Regions from separate parts of the Agrobacterium sp. genome, predicted to be linked through region 4. Evidence: predicted binding sites of a transcription regulator. Region 4 holds the regulator's gene; each other region holds the start of a gene.
The links. Region 4 encodes LexA, which represses DNA repair genes until DNA is damaged. Its sites were predicted from a motif close to TGTTCNNNNTGTGTTCNG; they were not measured.
Positions count from the first base shown of each region.

Region 1: AC5I5B_RS12925 (YifB family Mg chelatase-like AAA ATPase) is a predicted target of LexA. The motif match lies at 2,557-2,574, and genes of this name have one in related genera.
Region 2: AC5I5B_RS09355 (ImuA family protein) is a predicted target of LexA. The motif match lies at 2,271-2,288, and genes of this name have one in related genera.
Region 3: AC5I5B_RS14910 (energy-coupling factor ABC transporter ATP-binding protein) is a predicted target of LexA. The motif match lies at 2,350-2,367, and genes of this name have one in related genera.

Region 1 is NZ_JCABZP010000014.1:238,321-242,941, forward strand. Features, by position in the region: gene AC5I5B_RS12910 (sn-glycerol-3-phosphate import ATP-binding protein UgpC) at 1-645, shown strand, start outside; gene AC5I5B_RS12915 (cupin domain-containing protein) at 755-1,267, shown strand; gene gshB (glutathione synthase) at 1,511-2,470, shown strand; gene AC5I5B_RS12925 (YifB family Mg chelatase-like AAA ATPase) at 2,654-4,183, shown strand; gene cysK (cysteine synthase A) at 4,297-4,621, opposite strand, start outside.
Region 2 is NZ_JCABZP010000011.1:67,215-71,835, forward strand. Features, by position in the region: gene AC5I5B_RS09345 (error-prone DNA polymerase) at 1-40, opposite strand, end outside; gene AC5I5B_RS09350 (Y-family DNA polymerase) at 37-1,554, opposite strand; gene AC5I5B_RS09355 (ImuA family protein) at 1,469-2,233, opposite strand; gene AC5I5B_RS09360 (DUF1304 domain-containing protein) at 2,457-2,810, shown strand; gene AC5I5B_RS09365 (glycerate kinase type-2 family protein) at 2,815-4,089, shown strand; gene AC5I5B_RS09370 (hypothetical protein) at 4,206-4,454, shown strand; gene AC5I5B_RS09375 (Gfo/Idh/MocA family protein) at 4,527-4,621, opposite strand, start outside.
Region 3 is NZ_JCABZP010000014.1:661,198-665,818, reverse strand. Features, by position in the region: gene ribB (3,4-dihydroxy-2-butanone-4-phosphate synthase) at 1-882, shown strand, start outside; gene AC5I5B_RS14915 (winged helix-turn-helix domain-containing protein) at 1,117-2,313, opposite strand; gene AC5I5B_RS14910 (energy-coupling factor ABC transporter ATP-binding protein) at 2,427-3,107, shown strand; gene AC5I5B_RS14905 (energy-coupling factor transporter transmembrane component T family protein) at 3,104-3,736, shown strand; gene AC5I5B_RS14900 (biotin transporter BioY) at 3,742-4,305, shown strand; gene AC5I5B_RS14895 (histone deacetylase family protein) at 4,331-4,621, shown strand, end outside.
Region 4 is NZ_JCABZP010000010.1:128,702-133,322, reverse strand. Features, by position in the region: gene eno (phosphopyruvate hydratase) at 1-91, opposite strand, end outside; gene kdsA (3-deoxy-8-phosphooctulonate synthase) at 239-1,084, opposite strand; gene AC5I5B_RS07190 (VOC family protein) at 1,084-1,962, opposite strand; gene lexA (transcriptional repressor LexA) at 2,174-2,896, shown strand; gene AC5I5B_RS07180 (glutathione S-transferase family protein) at 3,297-3,974, shown strand; gene AC5I5B_RS07175 (ComEC/Rec2 family competence protein) at 3,994-4,621, opposite strand, start outside.

The DNA of each region.
Region 1 (4,621 bases), on a different contig from region 4:
CCGGCGGCTTTCCTGTTCGACGAGCCCCTGTCCAACCTCGATGCCAAGCTGCGCGTTTCCATGCGCGGCGAGATCAAGCGCCTGCAAAAGCGTCTCGGCACCACCTCTATTTACGTCACCCACGATCAGCTGGAGGCCATGACGCTGGCCGATCGTCTTGTTGTGCTGAATGGCGGCCGTATCGAACAGATCGGCGCGCCGCTTGATGTCTACCACACGCCCGCCTCCACCTTTGTCGCCAGCTTCATCGGCTCTCCCGCCATGAACCTGCTGAACGCCGAGTTGCATGGCGATAGCCTTGCCGTCGGTCCGGCGCTCTTTGCGCTCGACGGTTTTGCACCCACCTCCGGCCCGATAACGGTGGGCATGCGGGCGGAAGATTTCCGCCTCGCTGCGGCAGGTGAACAGGGCTTCCCGCTTCGGGTCGATTATATCGAGGAACTGGGTTCGCAGCGTCTCATCCACGGCATGATCGGCGACCAGAGCCTGACAGTTGCGTTCCCGCCGGATGTCGAGGTTCCGTCCGCGCTCTCCGTGACGATCGCGCCGGAAAAACTGCATTTCTTCTCCAGCGAAACCGGCAAGCGCATTGCCGGCAAAGCGGAGCAGCTGGCGGCGCAGCCCGCGCAGATGGCGACGGCCTGAGCGCATCACAGAAATCGGCGCGATGAATAAAATTGCGCCGATTGTCAAAACCGCTTCGTTACGATCCCGATGATAGAAGACCTCCAATATTTCACGGGGGTTTTCTAATATGTCCTTCAAAATGATGTTCGCTGCCGCGGCAACCATGGCGGTCCGCACAATGCCGATATTGCCGGCCTATTTGCGTCGGTCAAAAGATGAGGCTGTCGTCAGCGCATCCTGCACCGATCTGCGGCTTCAGCCGGCCCCCATCAATCCGGACTGGATCATTTCCGGTAACCCCCAGGCGCGCGCGGCGGATCACTCCAGAAGCGGCGACCGTGCTTCCAGCACCGCCATGTGGGATTGCACGGCGGGGGAATTCCGCTGGTTCTTCGGCTGGGATGAAACCGTCTATATTCTGGAAGGCGAAGTGCATGTAACCGCGGAAGACGGTTCCATCAGCATCCTGCGGGTCGGCGATGTCGCCTATTTCCCTGCGGGAACATGGGCCACCTGGCGGGTGGATGATTATGTCCGCAAGGTCGCTTTCATGCGCCGCCCGTTCCCCAAGGCGCTGGCTCTCGCCTATCGCGTCAAGAACAAGCTGTTTGCCGGCCGTTCCTATAAGCTGGCGGCCTGAACCCATAAAACCTTCCGATGGGCGGGGCCGGTGCGGCGCCGCCAACGGAATTGTGAAGGTTCAATAAAACTCACACGAACCACCGCTTGCAGCAGTTGCCTTTGAATGATCGCTGCCCTACATCTTCAGGGTTTTCTGAAGCGTTTCCGGGTCCCTCCCGGTACTGCAGGGAAGCTTGAAAAGGCGAGGCAATGGGCACGGCGGGCCGGGAAAGCGTCCGCATGCTGCAAGAGGAACATGCGCATGGCGAAGATCAAGAACGTCGCGATCCAGATGGATCATGTCTCCGGCATCAATATCGCCGGTGACTCCACCTTCGCCATGAGCCTCGAGGCGCAGGCACGCGGCTACCGGCTGTTCCATTATACGCCCGAGCGCCTTTCCATGCGCGATGGCAAGATTTACGCCACGGTGGAGCAGATGGAACTGCGCGACATCAAGGGCGACCATTTCTCCCTGTCGGAGCCGGAGCGTGTCGATCTCTCGACCATGGATGTCATCCATCTGCGTCAGGATCCGCCCTTCGACATGGCTTACATCACCTCGACCCATCTGCTGGAACGCATTCATCCGAAAACGCTGGTGGTCAACGATCCCGCCTGGGTCCGTAACTCGCCGGAAAAGATTTTCGTCACCGAATTCGCCGATCTGATGCCGAAGACGTTGATCACCAAGGACGTGGAGGAAATCGCCCGCTTCCGCAATGAAATGGGCGATATCATTCTGAAGCCGCTTTATGGCAATGGCGGCGCAGGCGTCTTCCATTCCGCGCGCGACGACCGCAATTTCTCCTCGCTGCTGGAGATGTTTGGCCAGATGTTCCGCGAGCCTTACATCGCCCAGCAATATCTGCCTGACGTCCGAAAGGGCGACAAGCGCATCCTCCTGGTGGATGGCGAACCTGTGGGCGCAATCAACCGCGTACCGGCGGAAAACGATGCCCGTTCCAACATGCATGCCGGCGGACGGCCGGAACCGACGGAACTGACGGCGCGCGAGAAGGAAATCTGCCGCCGCATCGGTCCGGCCTTGCGCGAGCGCGGTTTCCTCTTCGTCGGCATCGACGTGATTGGCGACTATATGACAGAAATCAATGTCACCTCGCCGACCGGCATTCGTGAAGTGCGCAAATTCGGCGGTGCCGATGTCGCAAGCCTTTTGTGGGACGCGATCGAGAAAAAGCGCGAAGCTCAGGATTTCTGACGCGACCTGCTGCCGATCCAGCTTTGTTCCATGAGCGCAACTAGATGCAACTAAAATACATCGTCAGCGGGAAATTGTTCGCTGGATGTTCTTGTTTTATTCTTTGCCCTGTGGCACGTTGCTTGCGGGTGGCCGCAACAGGGCATGAAGCTCTGGTGATGCGGCCGGTTTGCGGGGCAGGCCATGGTGGCAAGGGTCAATACGGTTGCATTTCAGGGCATAGAGGGTGTGCCCGTCGAGGTGCAGGTCATGGTCGCACCCGGAAAGGTCGGCATCCAGATTGTCGGCCTGCCAGACAAGGCGGTGGCCGAAAGCCGCGAGAGGGTGCAGGCCGCCCTGCATGCCTCGGGTTTGGCGCTGCCGGCGAAAAAAGTCACCGTCAATCTCGCGCCTGCGGATTTGCCCAAGGAAGGATCGCATTTTGATCTTCCCATTGCGCTTGGCCTCATGGCTGCCTTGGGGGCGATACCGGCAGACATGCTGGGACGTTATGTGGTTCTCGGCGAACTCAATCTTGATGGCACCATCGGTACGGTTTCGGGCGCCCTGCCGGCGGCTATCGGCGCCAATGCACTCGGCAAGGGGCTGATCTGCCCGGCTGAAAGCGGGCCGGAAGCGGCCTGGGCCGGAGCCAGTATCGATATTCTCGCCCCGCGCAGTCTCATTGCACTCGCCAATCATTTTCGCGGCACACAGCTTCTCGCGCGCCCGACGCCCGCCATCCGCGCCAATCCGGTTAATCTGCCTGATTTAGCTGACATCAAGGGACAGGAGAGTGCCCGGCGCGCGCTGGAGGTGGCCGCCGCTGGCGGCCATAATCTGCTGATGGTCGGCCCACCCGGCTCGGGTAAATCCATGCTCGCAGCCCGCTTGCCTTCCATCCTGCCCCCGCTGGAAGTGGCGGAGTTGCTGGAAGTGTCCATGGTCCATTCCATCGCCGGCCAATTGTCGGGTGGCAAGCTGTCGGACCGCAGGCCTTTCCGCACGCCGCACCATTCCGCCACTATGGCGGCGCTGATCGGCGGAGGGCTGCGCGCCAAACCGGGCGAAGCTTCGCTTGCCCATCACGGCGTTCTTTTTCTGGATGAGTTCCCGGAATTTTCGCCGCAGGTGCTGGATGCGCTTCGCCAGCCGCTGGAAACGGGCGAATGCATCATTGCGCGAGCCAATCACCGCGTCAGCTATCCGGCAGAAATCCAACTCGTTGCGGCCATGAACCCCTGCAGGTGCGGCATGGCGGGAGAGCCGGGTTTCAACTGCGCCCGAGGCCAGCGCTGTGTAACCGATTATCAGGCTCGCATTTCCGGACCGTTGCTAGACCGTATCGATATCCGCATCGACGTTCCCGCTGTCTCTGCCGCCGATCTCATTCGTCCTGTGGTGGCCGAGCCGAGTGCGGTGGTGGCCGCCCGGGTCGCCCGGGCACGCCTTGCGCAGCAGGAACGCTACGCGGCGGGATTTGCCGCCATTCGCACGAACGCTCGCTGCACGACGACCCTGATAGAAAAATATGCCGAGCCGGATGCGTCCGGGCTGCAATTGCTGCGCGATGCCGCCGAGCGGCTGAAGTTTTCCGCGCGCGGTTATCATCGCATTCTCAAGGTTGCCCGCACCCTGGCCGATCTGGATGGCAAGCAGACGGTTGGCCGCATCCATGTGGCGGAAGCTGTGTCCTATCGTATCGCAGGGGAAAGGCTTACGGCGGCGGCGTAGGAGGTCGCCCTTGGTGCTTTGCCTCAGAAACCATTGTGCCGCCAGCGGGGCCAGCGGCACATCGGGATATTCGCTAATCGGATGCGGGATCGCACTGCGCTTGAAAGCCTGGCTTAAAGCCCAAGGCCTTCGAAAAGCGCCGTCGAAAGGTAGCGTTCCGCAAAGGAAGGAATGATGACGACGATGTTCTTGCCGGCATTTTCCTCACGCGCACCAACCTTGATGGCTGCCGCCAGCGCCGCACCCGAGGAGATGCCGACAGGCACGCCTTCCAGCCTTGCCGCCAGACGTGCGATTTCGAAAGCCTCATCATTGGTGACGGTGACGATCTCGTCATAAATACCGGTGTCGAGGATGGCGGGCGCAAAACCGGCGCCGATGCCCTGAATCTTGTGGGGGCCGGGGTTGCCGCCGGAAAGAACCGGGCTGTCGGCGGGC
Region 2 (4,621 bases), on a different contig from region 4:
GCGTGGTCACCTGAAGTTCGGCATAACGCGGCGTGCTCATGCAAAGACCCCGTGGATGAACCAGCCCTGCGAGCCTGTCTCGGCATGTTCGCCATCGCCGGAGCGGAAAATCCAGAAGCGCTCGCCGCTTTCATTTTCCACCGTGAAATAATCGCGCACGGCTTCCTTTTCCCGGTCGCGTTTCCACCATTCGCCGAACACCCGTTCCGGCCCGTCGGCGCGCCGCACATTATGGCGCACGCCTTTCCAGATGAAATAACGCGGCGGATGGTCCGGCAGCAGCGCCAGCGTCTCGATGGGTTCCGGCCTTGCAAAAAGCCTGACCGGACGAGGCCAGTGGCCGGGCCAGCCGAGGGTAGCCTCAGATGCAAGCGCCGCAACGCGGGCAACGGAGCGTTCCGGCACATCGCTTGCCACCGCCGCATAACGATAGACCCTGTGGCCGCGATTGAGGATAACATCGACCGTATCGGCGATGTCCGCACGCCCCTCCTCCAGAAGCGAGGACCGGGCCTGCGCGGCGAGAAGCGGCTCGGCATGGGTGGCGGTCAGCACCATCATCTCGATGCCGAAACCGGGATCAATGGTGTCGATACGGTCGGTCAGAAGCCGGACAAGCTGCTTGATGTCGCGCACCGGTCTGGAGGTGCCTGCGCGTACCGCCTGCAGGCCGCTATCGACCCGGTGCAGCACCAGATCGACCCGGCGGGCACCAAGGCCGCGTTTTTCAAGTGCTGAGCAAAGCCCCGTGACCAGCTTCTGCGTATAACGGGCAATCGTTTCCGCCGCCACAATCGGCTCGGGAAAGGCGCGACGCACCTCCACCAGTTCGGCCACGCGCACCGGCTCTATGGGTTCGCCGATCTCCCCGAAAGCCTGGGAAAGACGCCGGACGAGTTCGGGGCCAAAACGCAGGGTCAGCGGCGCGCGCGGGGCTTCGGCAAGCTCGCCGATGCTGCGAAAGCCGAGTACCTTCAACCCGGAAACGATACGCTCCTCCAGCCTCAACGCGGCAAGCGGCAACCCGCTGATCGCTGCCCGCTGTCCGCCCGGCGGTATGATGCTGATCTGCTCGCGGCCGAAGCGGGCCAGCGCATGGGCAGCACCCCAGCTATCGGCAATGGCAGCACGGGCGGCAAAGCCTGCGGCATGCAGGCGGTTGACCATGCCGCTCAGCATCAGCGTCTCATCGCCGTGCAGATGGTCCGCTCCCGCCGTGTCCAGCACCAGCCCATCAGGCGTATCGGCGGCGACGATGGGGGCATAGATGCGCAGAAAATGAAAGGCCAGCTGCTGCAGGGCGCGGGCATCTCCAGCTGCATCCAGATCTTCCACCAGAAGGCCCGGCACCAGCGCCTGCGCCTTGCTGACCGGCGTGCCGGGCCGGATGCCCGCCGCCTTTGCCGCTTTGTCGAGCGCCAGCACCAGCCGGCGGCTGCCCTGGCGGCCGATCATGACCAGCGGCTTTTCAACCGGCGGCGCGTTCTCTCCCGAAAGACGCCGGAAGCGATCCGTCGGCCATGTCGGCAGGTAGAGCGATACGACCCTTTGCATCACAGGCTTCCACTTCAAATTCAGCGCTTTCGCCGCCGCGACATCGCAAAAGCTCGAGAAACCAGCGCGGCCTGCCCACCCCCGGCACCGGCAAGGGCGAAGAAGGACGGACGGAGATGCGCCAGCGGGTCACCGCCGCCGTCGGTTCGCCGTACAGCGCCGCATCGGCCGCACGCCGGAAACGGCGGATGGCGATGCCGGTAACACCGGAGGTTTCCGCCGCCAGTTGCAGCCGTCGCGATGCGTTCATCGGCAGTTTTGCCACCTCACCCATCACCGCGCCGAAACCATTGCAGCGCAAGCCCTCCTCGAAACAGTCGAGCACGCCCTTCTCATCGCGGCATTCAACAATGATGAGCCGGTTCTGCGAAAGGCCGGCCTGCGTCAGCCCCGGCATGAACAGATCCCGCCGGGTGACGCACCATAAAACCTTGCCGGAAAGCCTTGCCGCCACACCGGCCGCAAAAAGGGCGGCCGCCGCACCATCGGCAGCGCCATTGCCGCCGCCGCTCAGCTCATGCAGACAGCCGAGCTTGAGCCCGCCTCCCGGCAGGCGATGGTCGATGGCATCCACGCCGAAAGGCAAGGTCTCGTGCAGCCGCTCAGGACCGTTACCGATCCTTTCCAGCCTTTCACGCAGCTCTTCGACAACGAGCAACTGATCCGCGCGCTTTTGCATGGCATGACAGGTTTCAATTCCGGTTATTCATCTCTATTGTTCTTGTTTTGTTCCTATTTCAGCAAAGAGTCAAGCAACAGGTCACCACTCTTCAACAGTTTGCACGGGAAGAGGAGATTCTGGCCTTGCAGCCCTTCGTGCCACCGTTAAAACGGAAGTGTCCGCTCGCCACCTGTTCACCCTGACAACGGCTACGGACATCATGGTTTGGAGGAAACCGCCGATGATCGCCAGCATTCTGATTGCCGTGGTTGCGGCCATCCATATTTACATCGTCATTCTGGAAATGCTGCTGTGGGAAAAGCCAGCCGGGCGCAATGCTTTCGGTCTTTCGGCGGATTTTGCCCGGCAAACAAAAGTGCTTGCCGCCAATCAGGGCCTTTATAACGGCTTTCTCGCAGCGGGGCTGATCTATGGGCTCACGCAGGGCGATGAAGGGCTGAGCTTCAAGGTTTTCTTCCTTACCTGCGTTCTGGTGGCCGGTATTTTCGGCGCCATGACAGCCAATATGAAGATCCTGTTCATTCAGGCGTTGCCGGCATTGTTTGCGCTCGGCTTCCTCTGGATCGGAGCATGAACCGATGAGCGCATGGAACGACACGTCCGCAAGAGACGCCCTCAACCGCATCTTCATGGCTGCAGTCGCCAGCGCCGATCCGGCAAAGGTGTTGCAACACCACCTTCCATCTCCGCCCAAAGGCCGGTGCGTGGTGGTGGGCGCCGGCAAGGCCTCGGCCGCGATGGCCGCAGCGCTTGAAGCGGCATGGCCACATGTCGATCTCTCGGGTGTGGTGGTCACGCGTTACGGCCATGCCGTCCCGACTGCGCATATCGAGATCATCGAGGCTTCCCATCCCGTGCCCGACGATAGGAGCGCGGAAGCGGCAAAACGCATTCTCGCCGCCGTCGAGGGATTGACCACCGACGACATGGTGATCGCGCTGATTTCCGGCGGCGGTTCGGCGCTGATGGTGGCACCGGCCGAAGGCATGACACTTGCGGACAAGATGGCCGTCAACCGCGCTTTGCTTGCTAGCGGCGCGACGATTTCCGACATGAACGCCGTGCGCAAGCATCTCTCCCGCATCAAGGGCGGACGGCTGGCGCTGGCCGCCATACCGGCCAAGGTTGTTTCGCTGCTGATTTCCGACGTGCCGGGCGACGACCCCTCGGAAATCGCCTCCGGCCCGACGGTTGCCGATCCGAGCGACATCGAAACCGTGCGGGAAATCATCTCCCGTTATGCGCTCGATCTTCCGGAAAACGTGCGCAAGGTGCTGGAAAAAGGTGAGGAAACCCCGAAGACCGGCGATATCGACGAGGATATCCGGCTCATTGCCGCTCCTTCGCTCGCCTTGCAGGCGGCAGCGGATGAGGCCGTGAAACTCGGGCTTACGCCGCTCATCCTCGGGGATTCGCTGGAAGGCGAATCCAAGGATGTCGGGGCTGTCATGGCCGGTATAGCGCTCTCCGCCAGTCGCAAGGGCCTGCCGGTCAAGGGCCCGGCCGTTTTGCTTTCCGGCGGCGAAACCACGGTCACGATTGGCAAGGGGCCAGCCGGCAAGGGCGGCCGTAACACGGAGTTCCTGCTGAGCCTCGCACTGACGCTGAAGGGCGCGGGCAGCATCTGGGCCATTGCCGGCGATAGCGACGGCATAGACGGCGTCGAGGATGCGGCGGGTGCTGTGGTGACGCCGGATACGCTTGCCCGCATGCGCGAAGCCGGTGTCGATCCGCGTCAGTCGCTCGTAAGCCACGACAGCTACACCGCTTTCAAGGCGGCAGGAGACCTCGTCGTGACGGGTCCGACCCTGACGAATGTGAATGATATCAGGGCGATTTTGATCGGGTGCTAGCGGGGGAACTCGCAGCGGCTGCTGCCCTCAGAGGGCGCGCATCACAGGCAAAGGCCGTTTTTGACTATGCCCTCGGACAGGAGTAATCTGGCGGGATATCCTTTGGAGCCTCAGCCATGCGTACTGGAGTGCTCATACTTGGCCTGATCATGGCCCTTATTCCTACCTTGGCGGATGCCCATAATTGCAAATGCCGAAATCGCGGCACCATGTTCGAACTCGGCCAGACATCCTGCCTGAAGGTCGACGGTGGCTCCTATCTCGCGCGCTGCGAGATGAAGCTCAACGTTTCGTCCTGGACCAAGCTTCAGGACGGCTGCCCCATAACGGAACGGGCGCAGCGACAGACGACACGCGTCAATTGATCCCGTCCGCAGATGACGTCAGGGGCGTCTTCTCCCCGGCAACGGGGAGAAGAAATATACCGCAACCTCGTCTTACAGCTTCACCCAGCCGCCATTCTTCTTGCCGGACTCGATGCAGGCCGTAACAAAGGCGACGCCTTTAACCCCGTCATCGACGGTCGGGTAAA
Region 3 (4,621 bases), on a different contig from region 4:
GCCATGGTGGCGGAAAATGATAGCGCGCACACGACGGCCTTCACCGTCAGCGTCGATTTCAAGCACGGCACCACGACGGGCATTTCCGCCGATGACCGGACGCTAACCGTGCGCAATCTCGCCAATCCCAATGTCGGGGCTGCCGATTTTACCCGGCCGGGCCACATCTTCCCGCTGATTGCCCGTGAAGGTGGCGTCCTGATGCGCTCCGGCCATACCGAAGCGGCGGTCGATCTCTGCAAGCTTGCGGGCCTGCCGCCCATCGGTGTCATCTGCGAACTCGTCAATGATGACGGCACCGTGACGCGCGGACCGCAGGTCACCGCCTTTGCGGAAAAACACAAGCTGAAGCAGGTTTCCGTCGCCGACCTCATCGCCTATCGCCAGCGCAAGGAAACGCTGGTGGAGATGGAATCCTCCTTCACCATCGAAACGCCGTTCGGACCGGCCAAGGCGCAAACCTATTCCCTGCCCTGGGACCGGATGCAGCATATGGCGGTGATTTTCGGCGATATCAGAGACGGTGTCGACATTCCCGTTCGCCTGCACCCGGAAAATGTCGCCGACGACGTGTTCGGCGACCGCCAGCCGGTGCAGCACTATATGCAGAAGATTGCCGAGGAAGGCCGCGGCGTCATCGTCTATCTGCGTGAGGGCTCCGTCGGCGTCGGCCAGGTGGCCGGCCGTCGCAAGGCGCGTGATCCCGACGAGGCGCATGCGCAGGCCCGCTCACGTGAAAACGAATGGCTGGAAATCGGTCTCGGTGCGCAGATCCTCAAAGACCTCGGCATCAGCTCGATCAAGCTGATGACGACACGCGAGCGTCATTATGTCGGCCTGGAAGGCTTTGGCATCAAAATTTCGGCGACGGATATCGGGTGATTTAGGGGCTTCGCGAGAGCGCTTCGGCTTGGCGCGCTCTTCGCCCGTTCGGCGTCATCCTCGGCCTTGTGCCGAGGATCCATCCCGCAGTTCCCGACGTGACATGCTTGAGATGTTCCGGACACGTGAAGTCATGATCCCGGAAGCCATTGTCTCCGCGGCTTGTGGATCCTCGCCTCAAGGGCGAGTGTGGCGGCGCTCGCCACTACATTCAGGCACCGCGAAAAGACACCTTCATTTGTCCTCCCGCCAGCCCTCCAGATAATTCACGCTCTCAACCCCGGTAAACTTCGCAAGCCGCGATAGTTCCGCGTCGAGCTTTTCAAGCCGTCCTGCTGAGGCGCGCACGCCAGGCTCCAGCCACAGGCGGCGCACATCCAGCGTGCCGCGCTTGCGATCCGCCTTCATGTCGATGCGGCCAATCATCCGGTCGCCCTCCAGAAGCGGGAAGACATAATAGCCATATTGCCGTTTCGGCTCGGGCACGAAGACCTCGATGCGGTAATAAAAGCCGAACAGCCGTTCCGTGCGGTTTCGGTCGCGCAACAGCGGGTCGAAGGGGCTGAGGACACGGACGCGGGCGGAGGGTTCCGGTACATCCGTCAGGTCGGCGGTGAAATCGGCAAAGGCAAAAGACGGGCGGGCGGTGTCTCCGTCGCTGGAGAGAAGCGAGACCTCGCAGAGTTCATCGCGATGGCTCTTGACCCAGTCCCTCGCCTCCTGCGGGGTGACGAGATCGAAAAAGGCGGCGATTTCGCCATGGGTGGCGAAACCCAGCCGCTTCAGCGCTTCGCGGCAGGCCCAGTCGACAAATTCGGCGTGCTCCACCTCGGTTTCGTGGTGCTCGCCGGGAATGACACGCTCGGCGAGATCATAGACCTTCTGGAAATTCACGCGGCCGGATATGGCGAGCTTGCCGGTGTGCCATAAATATTCGAGCGCCGTCTTGGAGGGATGCCAGTTCCACCAGCCGCCGGACTGATGCCCCTCCTCCTTCAGCTCCCGCGCCAGAACCGGGCCGGTGGCGGCGATGCGCTCCAGCGTTTCGCCGAAAGCGGCATCGAAGCCCTCTCCATGCCATTTGCGCCAGCGCTCCTGAATGATCGGCTCGCGGCGGCGGAAGCGGTGTTTCCAATAGGGGTAAAACTCCGTCGGTACGATGGAAGCGTCATGCGTCCAGTGCTCGAAAAGCGCGCGGTCCTTTTCCAGCAGCGTGGTCAGATGGTCACGCCTGTAGGTCTGGTTGCGTGAGAAGATAATCTGGTGGTGGGCGCGCTCCACGGTGCCGATGCTGTCCACCTGCACAAAACCGATATCGGTGATGAGCTGCAGCAGGCCATCCTTGGAAAGCGCCTTGCCGGGCGGGGAGCAAAGCCCCTGCCGCGCCAGAAAAATCCGCCTTGCCGCTTCGTTCGAAACCTTGATCGTCATGGCGCAAAAGGTATGACGGCTTTTTCAGGATTGCAATGTTCTTTTTTTGTTCCTTGTTTCACTTCTGTTGATGACGGGGTATAGAACCGGAAAACGAGCGCGAGGATGTAAGCTTGGAAATCCGTTTCGATGCCGCCGGTGTCGCTTTCGAGGGCCGGCAGGCCCTGCAGCCGCTGTCTGTGACATTGACGGAACGGCGCATCGGCGTGATCGGCCTCAATGGTTCCGGCAAGACCACCTTTGCCCGGCTGATCAACGGGCTGAACAAGCCGAGTGCGGGCAAGGTTTCGGTAAACGGTCTCGACACCGTGAGCGACGCCAAAGCGGTATTGCAGACGGTCGGCTTCATCTTCCAGAATCCGCAGAACCAGATCATCCTGCCGATCGTGCGCGACGATGTCGCCTTCGGCCTCAAGCGGCTCGGCATCGGCAGGGCGGAAACCGAAAACCGGGTGAAGGCCGTTCTTGCGCGGCTCGGCATTCCCCATCTGGAAGAGCGGCGCGCGCATGAGCTTTCCGGCGGAGAACTGCAGCTTGCAGCGCTTGCCGCCCTTCTGGTCACCGATCCGCAAATCCTAATTCTCGATGAACCGACCAACCAGCTTGATCTGAAAAACCGTACTATCGTTGAAAAAACCATGGCGGCGCTGTCGCAGGCGCTTGTTGTCATCACCCATGACCTGTCGCTGGTTGCAGGCTTCGACCGCGTGCTGGTTTTCCATGAAGGCGCGCTGGTTGCCGATGCCGGCCCCGAAGAGGCGGTTGCGCATTATCTGGAGGTGGCATCGCGATGAAATCGCTGCATGTCGAAGGCACCGGCTGGCTCTACCGCGTCTCGCCGCCCGTCAAGCTCCTGACGCTTATGGGCTTCAGCATCGCGCTGTTCCTCACCCGCGATCTGCCGCTTCTGGGATGCGCCGTGGTTCTCGCCGCCGCCATCCTGCGCGAGACACGCCTGCCCTTCCACGAGATCGGCCTGCGGCTGCGGCCGGTGATGCTGACCATCTTCCTCGTCGCCGGTTTCAGCTATCTCCTGCTTCCAGCCCATGATGCGAGTGTCAATCTTCTGCGGCTGACGGCGCTCGCGCTGCTTGCCACCGCCGTCACCATCACCGTCAGCATTTCGCAATTCATGGACGAGATTACGCGTGCCGCGGCCCCCCTGGAACGGCTGGGGCTGGTCAAGGCCGCCGATATCGGACTTGCCGTCGGTCTGGTGGTGCGGTTCGTGCCTGAGATCGTCAACCGCTACCATGCGGTGCGCGATGCGCACCGGGCGCGCGGCCTGCCGGTGCGCATGGCCACCACCATCGTGCCGCTCGTCATTATGACGTTGAAGGATGCCGATGCCATCGCCGACGCCATTGACGCGCGCGGTTTCAGAGGCCAAAGCTTGCGGCCAGATAACCATCCGGAGTTTTGAGCGTCATGACGACCCGCGACCTTGTGCTGATTTCGCTGTTTTCCGCCATCATCATCGCACTCGGGCTTCTGCCGCCGATCACGCTCGGTTTCATTCCGGTGCCGATCACCGCGCAGTCGCTCGGCGTCATGCTGGCAGGCGTCGTCCTCGGCGCAAAGCGCGGTACGCTCGCGGTTCTCCTGACAATCCTGATTGCCGCCATCGGCCTGCCGGTGCTTTCGGGCGGACGCGGCGGCCTTTCCATCTTCACCACGCCGACGACGGGCTTCCTGATCGGCTGGATCGCGGCGGTTTTCGTCACCGGCACGCTCTCGGAAAAACTCGTCAATCGCAGCCAGTCTGCCCTGACACAGGGCATCGGCTTTTTCATCGCCAGCCTGATCGGCGGCGTGATCGTGCTTTATGCTTTCGGCATCACCTATCTGGCGCTGGTCGTCGGTCTTGGTTTCGAAAAGGCCTTCATGGGTTCGCTCGCCTTCATTCCGGGCGATGCGCTGAAGGCTGTGCTTGCAGCGCTGGCCGGCCGCGCCGTGATGGCGGGTTATCCGCTTCTGCCGCAGCGCGCCTGAACACACTTTCTTCGGGAGGAAAAGAATGGCGACGCGTTTATACGAACATCCGATCTTCCTGGAGCATATCACGCCCGAAGGCCACCCCGAGCGGCCGGATCGCCTGCGATCTCTGAACATCGCGCTCGAACATCCGAATTTCGAGCGCCTGATCCGCAGAGAAGCGCCTCAGGCCAATGAAGACGCGGTGTTGCTGGCGCATCCGGAGGAGCACCTGCTTGCCGTCATGCGGCAGATCCCTGAAGAGGATGGCGAGATCAACCGCGTCGAGGCCGACACTTATGTATCACGCAAAAGCCTGCAGGCGGCGCTGACC
Region 4 (4,621 bases):
AGCCGTCTTCGAGATAAACGTCGACTTCAACGGTCGGGTTGCCGCGGCTGTCGAGGATTTCGCGCGCGATGATATCGGTAATGGCAGTCATGGTCTCTCCCTTGGGAATGGAACAGATATTTTCCGTCGCCTGTCTTAGACGATGGCGAAGAAATTACAATGACGGTGGGCAGCGGAAACGGCCCGCCCGCCATTAAAATCGATTGGCACAAACGGCGCCCGCCGCAGCGGCCAGCCCTCAGGCTTTGGTGATGGCGTCGAAAGCCAGAAGCTTTTCGAGCAGTTTCGGCATGTCCTTCAGGTGCACCATGTTGGGGCCGTCAGACGGCGCATTATCAGGGTCCTCATGGGTCTCGATGAAGAGGCCGGCCACGCCGACGGCGACCGCCGCGCGTGCCAAGGTCTCGACGAATTCGCGCTGGCCGCCCGTGGAGCCACCCTGCCCGCCCGGCTGCTGCACCGAGTGGGTGGCGTCAAACACGACCGGCGCGCCAAGCGATGCCATGATCGGCAGGGAGCGCATGTCGGAGACCAGCGTATTGTAACCGAAGGAAGCGCCGCGCTCGCACAGAAGCACATTCGGGTTGCCGCTCTCATTAAGCTTGGCGAGCACGTTCTTCATGTCCCAGGGCGCCAGGAACTGGCCCTTCTTGACGTTGATGACACGGCCGGTTTTGGCGGCGGCGACGAGAAGATCGGTCTGGCGGCTGAGGAAAGCCGGAATCTGCAGCACATCCACCACCTCGGAAACGATGGCGCATTGCTCCTCGGTGTGAATGTCGGTCAGAACAGGAAAGCCGAATTCCTTCTTGAGATCAGCGAAAACCTGCATCGCACTGTCAAGGCCGATGCCGCGCTTGCCGGAAAGCGAGGTGCGGTTCGCCTTGTCGAAGGAGGACTTATAAACGAGCCCGATCCCCAGCTTGTCGCAAAGCTCCTTCAGGATGCCAGCGATCATGAAAGCATGTTCCCGGCTTTCCATCTGGCAGGGGCCGGCGATCAGCGAAAAACGCTCGGTATTGGAAAAGGAAACCTTGCTGGCGCCGTCGCCGGCGGTGACTTTGAGATTGTTCGTAACGCTCATCATTTTTCCTCGAAGGCGAAGGCAACGCCCTGACCAGGTGCTGCGGGCACCACCAGGCGACCGCCCGCTTTTGCGCAGGACACGCCATTAGCAGCAAGCGCCGCCTCTGTCACGGCAAGATCGTGTGACGAAAAGACGATGCCCGCACCGCGCAATCCGCCGCCTCTCCAATCAGGAGTATTCGGAGCCTGTCCGCTGAAATCAGGTTTTCCGGTCAATCTGATGCGCGCATTGCCAGTCGCGAAAACCATATCACCATCCGGAGATATTCTGCCCTCACAACCAAACACCGTTTCGATCAAGCGCGCCGCGTTCGGATCATCACCGGAGAACAGAACGATTTCACTGAGGCCGGAGACACCGTTGGCATGGCGCTCCAGCACTGTTCGATCGCCCGGCAGGGCCTGCAGCCGCTGACAACTAAACAGAAAGAAATCCGCCGCCCCGCTTGCCGCAAAAGCCAGCCGGAACGCCGCCTCGCTTTCCGATCCATCCGGCATCCGCACAGGCCGCGAAAACTGGAACACATCGCCCGCTGACACGCCAGACGTCAGAAACCTGTCATGGTCGGCAAGGGCATCTTCGGTTTTGGCGACAAGAGCCGAAAAACCCTCCCGCCCGTCACGTTGCCGGAAGGCCCTGTCCCTGCCCGTGAACACATCTCCCCTGTCTGCCGACGCATTATATTTAGCCGGATCAGCAATTACGAGCGGCTCCAGATAGGTCCCGTCGGTAAAAAAAACACAGGCATTTCGGGTGCCGAAAGGATGCAAAGCCTCCGGTGAGACCGTAAATCCAAGGCTGGCGAGACGTTTCGCGGCAACGCCGATATCCTGCACCGGCAGAACGAGATGATCGACGCTATGGGATTTCATCATGACCTGTTTCCTGCGCTGGCACTCCGCCCGGACATGCCTGGACGATTTGGGCCGCAGAAAAGCACAATCGTAGGCCAAGAAGCAAATCATCAAAACAACAGATAGCAGCTTCACGAAATTTTAGGGGATTGCGGAACACATATGGAACATATAGTGTTCGTTCTGTATTTGTTTCGCGACTTCCACTACGATTCTAAAGGGTGTTTTCCTCATGCTCACGCGCAAACAGCAGGAATTGCTTCTCTTCATTCATGAACGAATGAAAGAGTCCGGCGTGCCGCCATCCTTCGATGAAATGAAGGACGCACTCGATCTTGCCTCGAAATCTGGCATCCACCGCCTGATCACCGCCCTCGAAGAGCGCGGGTTTATTCGCCGGCTACCAAATAGAGCGCGAGCGCTGGAAGTCATCAAGCTGCCTGAGGCCTATACGCCGGGTGCAAGGCCGCAGCGCGGCTTTTCGCCGAGCGTCATCGAAGGCAGCCTTGGCAAGGCCAAGGCGCCGGAAGCGGCCCCTGCCCCCAAGACGCCGGCCAATGATCTCGTCGGGGCCGTCACCGTGCCGGTCATGGGCCGCATTGCCGCCGGTGTGCCGATTTCCGCCATCCAGAACAATACCCACGATGTGGCCGTGCCTGTTGATATGCTCGGTTCGGGCGAACATTACGCTCTTGAGGTCAAGGGCGACTCGATGATCGAGGCCGGCATTTTTGATGGCGATACCGTCATCATCCGCAATGGCAATACGGCGAATCCGGGTGATATCGTCGTAGCGCTGGTGGATGATGAGGAAGCCACCCTGAAGCGTTTCCGTCGCAAGGGCGCCTCCATTGCGCTCGAGGCGGCAAACCCAGCCTATGAAACGCGTATTTTTGGACCGGACCGGGTGAAAATCCAGGGCAAGCTGGTAGGGCTGATCCGCCGTTACCATTGATTCAAGGCATGGGGCCGCAATTCCTTTTGCTGCGGGCACCATCAAGATTATGGCGCTCCCCTTATGGAGCATTGCAGCTTGCTCCTTGGAACGATGCGGCTCTGCATAAGTGAGAAACGACATCGTCTGGCAGGTCCGCACATCTTTTATCGCGAAGGCCAGCAGGCAGCGGTAAGAAACAGATGATTGAAAATGAGCATCCTTAATTTCGTTGAGAAAGGATGCAGGTCATCAGTCTCGTCGCGGTGTGTTTCGTCGTCATCTCCGAATGGTGACGTGCAGGTGCTTCTTTTCTTCCTGCCCCACTCATCAATGCGGCTTATGGGAGCCATGGATTATTTGCAATATTCCTGGGCCCATCCGCCGGTATAGAAATGCGCATCATATCGGGGAACACGCCATGTACGATCTTTATATCGCCAACAAGAACTATTCCTCATGGTCACTGCGGCCATGGGTATTGATGCGCACGCTCGGCATTGCTTTCGATGAAAAACTCGTTCCCTTCGGCGAAGGCGTTTCCTTCTCCACCTTTTCGCCAACCGGCAAGGTGCCTTGCCTCGTTGATGAAGGCGTGACGGTTTGGGAATCGTTGTCGATCGCCGAATATCTGGCGGAGCGACATCAGGGCGTCTGGGCGAGCGACAAGCAGGCAAGAGCCTGGTCGCGTTCGGCTGCGAGCGAAATGCATGCGGGCTTTTTCTCGCTGCGCAATCTCTACCCCATGTCGGTCGGCATTCGCGTAAAACCGAAGGGTGGTGATACCGGGCTAGCGGCCGACATAAAGCGCGTTGATGCGCTGTGGAGCGAAGGCCTGGCAAAATTTGGCGGGCCCTTTCTTGCCGGCCAGAAATTTACGGCGGTCGATGCCTTCTTCTGCCCGGTGGCTTTCCGTTTCCAGACCTATGGCGCGGAACTTTCGCCCGCAGCGAAAGCCTATTGTGACCGGCTGCTCGCCCTGCCCGCCATGCGCGAATGGTACGAGGCCGGACTGAAGGAAACCTGGCGCGACGCGGCGCATGAAGAGGAAATCGGCGGGATCGGCGAATTGACGACGGATCTGCGCATCAAGGCCTGACGATCCAGGCTGGCGGCCCTCATTGTGGTGCCGCCAGCAACCGCGTGACGGCATCAGGGACCTCATGGTCAAAACGGCCGCTTTTCCAGTCGTAATAGCGATGTTCGCTCCAGGGCCTGTCCATGCCGGCTATCGCGGCGCGCAACCTGCCGACTACCGCTACCTGATCGCTGCCGGCAAAGTCTATTTCCAGTGAACCGATCCGCCGCAGGATATCGCGGTTAAGCAAGAGTGCGCCCGAGCGGCATTGGGAGAAGGATGTTCTGCGGGAAACGACGACAATATCGGCGATATCACAAGCCTTTCCGGCAAATCGACCATCTTCCAGAACGATGATCCATTCGCCGCTTCCCGCGCGTGCGGCACACCATATGCCTTTGCTGCAGGTGAAAATACCGGGCTCCGCGTCTCTCAGGGCCACCGTCATCTGCCGTGTAACCGCCCTCATCTTTTCCGGATCAAGCTTCGCCTTGGTCAAAGCCACGGTGGTTGCCGCAGCCTCGCTCTTGAGAAAGACCGGCGGAACTGGCTGTTCCGGCAGCAGCAGTGCCCTTTGCCACTGGTCATAAACGAAACCCTGCGGCCGTGTTTTCGTCGTGTAGGCTTTGCCATCCTCCAGCAGCGCCACCAGCATGCCATCCTCATGA